2 regions of the Acidiphilium sp. 20-67-58 genome follow, and region 1 is predicted to be linked to the other one. Evidence: predicted binding sites of a transcription regulator. Region 1 holds the regulator's gene; the other holds the start of a gene.
The links. The regulator HrcA, encoded in region 1, represses chaperone genes, less so after heat shock. The targets are predictions, from matches to a motif close to GTTNGCACTCNCNNNNNGNGAGTGCNAAC.

Region 1 (2,396 bases):
CGGATCGGATGTCGTGCTCTACCATATTTGGAAACAGAGCATCTTTATTCGATCATATGACTCCATCTGATCGGATGATGCTCTATTGTCCGAGCAACCCCGCAAGCATCGATGGCGGCAGGGTGACCTGCGAATAGCCGGCGGGCGGCGCGAAATCGCTCGCCGGTTGCGGGGCAAGGCGCAAGGACAGCGCCTCGACGCTCACATGCCCGTGTGTGTCGCCACCCGCGGCGGCGAGGGCGAAGCCATCCGGTGTCAGGCAGGCGGTGCCCGAGGCGTTGCGCCGCAGGACGAGGTAGCGGGTGCAGCGCATGCCGGCGATGGTTGCCGGCCCCAGCGGGGTGAAATGCGCGCCCTGCATCGCCATCACCCGCGCCATGGCGCCGGCAACGCCAGGAACGTTCACCAGCGCGTGCATCTGCGTCAGCACGAGCTGGGCCCGCCCGTCGTGAAGGTCGAGCAGGACGGTCATCGGCATCGGCGTGCCGGACAGGCTGGTCGCTCGCACCAGGCCGTCAGCCGCATCGAACCGCACCGCCCAGGTCTGCGCGGGGCGGCCGGGCTGGCTCACCCGATAGACCGCGCGCGCATCGCGCACGGGGATGACGCGCGGCGCTGCCTGTGCGAGGGCCGGCAGGAGCAGCAGCCCGAAAGCCGCCGCCGCATTGCGCTTGAAGCCGCCACGCGGCAGCCGTTTCCCAATTCGCCTCATCCCAGCAGCCTCCCGATCACCCGCGCGGTATAGTCCACCACCGGGATGATGCGCCCATAATTGATCCGCGTCGGCCCGATCACGCCGATCGCGCCCACGATGCGGTCGTCGCGCGAGCGCGCCGGGGCGACGACCATCGACATGCCGGAGGCGCCGAACAGCCCGCTTTCGGCGCCGATGAAGATGCGCACACCGTCGGACCGCTCGGCGAGATCGAGCAGCTTCAGCATCGTCTCCTGCGCTTCCAGACGCTCGAAGAGCTGCTGGACGGAGGCGAGTTTTTCCAGTTGGTCGACATCGGCGAGCAGCCGCGCCTGGCCGCGCACGATCAGCGAGCCGCCCCTGCCCTCGGCCGACCAGGTCGCGAGACCGGCCTCGACGATACCGGCGGCGAGATCGTCCAGCGCCGAGCGGTCGGCCTTCATGTCATCGGCGACGCGAACCCGCAATTCGCCAAGCGACAGGCCGGAGAGCTGGGCATTGAGGTAGTTGCTCGCCTCCTGCAGCGTCGAGGGCGGCACGCCGGGCGGCGTTTCGATCACCCGGTTCTCGACCTGGCCATCCGCCGAGACGAGCACGACGAGGGCACGGCCGGAACTCAGCGGCACGAATTCGATATGCTTCACCGCCCCTTCCGATTTCGGCGCCAGCACGATCCCCGCCGCCTGCGACAGGCCCGAGAGCAGGGCGGAGGCCTCGGTCAGCGTGTCCTGGATCGACCGGCCGGACTGGGCGAGTGCGGCCTCGATCCGCTCGCGCTCCTCGTCCGACAATTCGCCGAAATGCAGCAACCCGTCGACGAACAGGCGCAAGCCGCGCTCGGTGGGCAGTCGTCCGGCCGAGATATGCGGCGAGAACAGCAGCCCGGCATCGGTCAGGTCTGCCATCACGTTGCGGATCGTCGCCGGCGACAGGCCCATCGGCAGCAGGCGCGAGAGCGTGCGGCTGCCCACCGGCTCGCCGGTCTCGACATATTGTTCAACGATTTCGCGCAGCACCGCGGCGGAGCGTTCATCGAGCCCCGGCGGCAGGCGCATCGGCCCGATCGCCGGCTTCGGCCGACCGGTGCGGGCGGAGGAACGCTTGGATGTCTGGTCCATGGCGCCAGAGTCGGGTATCGCGGGGCGAAAATCAAGCGACACGTTTTTCCGACAGGAGTGGACCGATGCCCGAAATCAAGAGACCGAGCGGCCGCGCGGCCGATGCGCTGCGCCAGGTGGAGATCGTCACCGGCTTCTCCCACCATGCCGAAGGCTCGGCACTGATCCGCATGGGCGGCACCGAGGTGCTGTGCGCGGCGAGCGTGGAGGGCCGGGTGCCGGGCTTCCTGCGCGGTGCCGGCCAGGGCTGGGTGACGGCGGAATACGGCATGCTGCCGCGCGCGACCCACACCCGCGGCGACCGCGAGGCGACGCGCGGCAAGCAATCCGGCCGCACGCAGGAAATCCAGCGGCTGATCGGCCGCTCGCTGCGCGCGGTGATCGACCGCACGGCGCTGGGCGAGATGACCATCACCCTCGATTGCGACGTGCTGAACGCCGATGGCGGCACACGCTGTGCCGCGATCACCGGCGCCTGGGTCGCGCTCGCGCTGGCGATCCGCAAGCTGCGCAAAGCGAACGTGATCGGGACCGACCCGCTGATTGGCCAGGTTGCGGCGGTATCCTGCGGTGTGTTCGGGGGC
Region 2 (2,396 bases), on a different contig from region 1:
CGTTGGCGGAGATGGTGCCGACCTGGGCGGTTTCGCTCGGGGTCGTGATCTTCTTCGTGCGCTTCTTGAGCTCTTCGACGATGGCGCTGACCGCCTTGTCGATGCCGCGCTTCAGATCCATCGGGTTCATGCCGGCGGCAACCGCCTTCGCACCCTCGCGGACGATCGCCTGGGCGAGGACGGTCGCGGTGGTGGTGCCGTCACCGGCGAGGTCGTTGGTCTTCGAGGCCACTTCGCGCACCATCTGCGCGCCCATGTTCTCGAACTTGTCGGCGAGTTCGATTTCCTTCGCGACCGTCACACCGTCCTTGGTGATGCGGGGCGAACCGAAGCTCTTCTCGATGACGACGTTGCGGCCCTTGGGGCCGAGGGTGACCTTCACCGCGTTGGCGAGGAGGTCGACACCGCGAATGAGGCGCTCGCGGGCGTCGGCCCCGAAACGGACGTCTTTAGCAGCCATGAGTAATTTCCTTTATACGATATCGGAGGGGAAACCGGGGGTGATCAGGCGGCCTTCTTCTTGGAAGCCGTACCCTCGATGATGCCCATGATGTCGGATTCCTTCATGATCAGCAGCTCTTCACCGTCGATCTTGACCTCGGTGCCCGACCACTTGCCGAACAGGATGCGGTCGCCGGCCTTGACGTCGAGCGCGACGATGGCGCCGGTCTCGTTACGGGCGCCCGGGCCGACGGCGATGACTTCGCCTTCCATCGGCTTTTCCTTGGCGGTGTCGGGGATGATGATGCCGCCGGCGGTCTTTTCCTCGGCATTCAGCCGGCGAACGACCACCCGGTCGTGCAGGGGACGGAATTTCATGTGGCTCGCTCCTGACTTCAGAAGTCTGTTGCAACAGTATCGGGCTCAGCAGCGCCGGCCCTTTCGATAGGCACCGGATGCTTGCTAGCACTCTCTCCGGGAGAGTGCCAAAGGGATAGGGTTACGGGCGGAGGATGTCAAGCCCGGCAGCACTTGCCCATGATGAGTGCTAAAGTATTGATAAGAAATATTTTTCTTGCCAAACCCCGGGGCTGTCATGGCATCGTCATGGTCTGGAGGAGCGGACTGCCACGGCCCGCCAATGACAGCGCGACGGAGACAGACCATGATGATGAGCCGACAGCTCGAGGGATACCGGCTGACAACCGCGGAGATTCTCTACCACCTGCCCGACCATCCGGGCGTTCTGCAGAGTTACGTTTGGCAGGACCTCGATATCGCGCCGCGCTATCCGGTGCTGCACCAGTTCCTCGATTTCTGGAGCCGGCAGATCGAGGGCAGGCTGCATTCGGTGCGGGTGGGCACCGCCGCGCTGATCACGCCCGGGGAGATGCGCAGCCCGCATATGTTCCAGCTTCACTGAGGGGCAGGTGCGCGCCGCGCGGCGGACTGCGGCGAGCGTGGCGCCGAGGTAACACAATTACCGGAATTGCAGCCCTGCGGTGCGGTTAAGGATACGTTCAGTCATCCATGCGATAACATGCGTGGCGCAAGGGTGACTGTGATGGCGGGCGTGACGCGACAATTTCTCCTCGTTCTGGGTGTGGCGCTGGGCGTTGCGTCGTCGGTCGTCGCTGCCCGCGCCGACGGGGTGAACCCGGCGATCGTGGCGAGCGAGACCAGGATCTCGCTCGGGGTGACGGCGAGCGGATATACCTATCGCGAGAGTGGCGGGATCGATCGGGAAAGCGGCGTGCTGCCCGGGTTCAGCGCCGGAGTCTCGCGGCTCGGGCCGGCGTTCGGGCTGCCCGATATCTATACCGGCGTCGTGTATGATTTCTCGGGCGGGGCGCTCGGATATCAGGGATATCTCCAGGGTGGCGCCGGCGTGCCGCGACCCTATGACCAGTCGGACAGCGCGCGGTTCAATCATGTCGAGGTGCAGCTTGGCACCGCGGTGCCGCTGGGCCGGGCGACGAGCGTGATCCCCTTCGTCGCGCTCGGGTATCAGAGCTGGTCGCGCAATATTGGCGGCAGCGGCGGGTATGGCAGTTTCTATCACGCGGTGCTGGCGGGGGTTGGCGCGAAACTCGACTACGCGGCCTCGGGGCGGCTCGTGCTCTCGGCGGCGGCCGAGGGCCTGGCCGTGCTGGGCGGCGGGGTTTCAACCCCGGCGCTCGGCCTTTCGGGCGGGTTCGGCGCCAGCGGCGAGGAGGAAGTGAGGCTGGGCGCGGACTGGCGGCTCGACGATGTCTGGCACGCCTTCGCCGGGCTGGAGATGCGGCATTTCAACTATGCCGGGACGAAACCCGCCAACGGGGTCTACGAGCCGACGAGTGGAACCTTTGCCGCCCGCGGCGAAATGGGTGTGACGTTCGGCTTCCGGTGAGCCGGCGCCAGCGCCGCGAATGTACTGGCCACAAAAAATTCTAACATAGAGTTTTTCTTCTTTCCCA

Region 2: the regulator HrcA is predicted to act here: its motif matches at 903-931, upstream of groES (co-chaperone GroES).

The regions. Positions count from the first base shown of each region.
Region 1 is NZ_NCAS01000014.1:34,310-36,705, forward strand. It holds gene B7Z76_RS07440 (hypothetical protein) at 83-712, opposite strand; gene hrcA (heat-inducible transcriptional repressor HrcA) at 709-1,812, opposite strand; gene rph (ribonuclease PH) at 1,878-2,396, shown strand, end outside.
Region 2 is NZ_NCAS01000011.1:108,195-110,590, forward strand. It holds gene groL (chaperonin GroEL) at 1-460, opposite strand, end outside; gene groES (co-chaperone GroES) at 505-819, opposite strand; gene B7Z76_RS06115 (usg protein) at 1,037-1,363, shown strand; gene B7Z76_RS06120 (hypothetical protein) at 1,505-2,329, shown strand.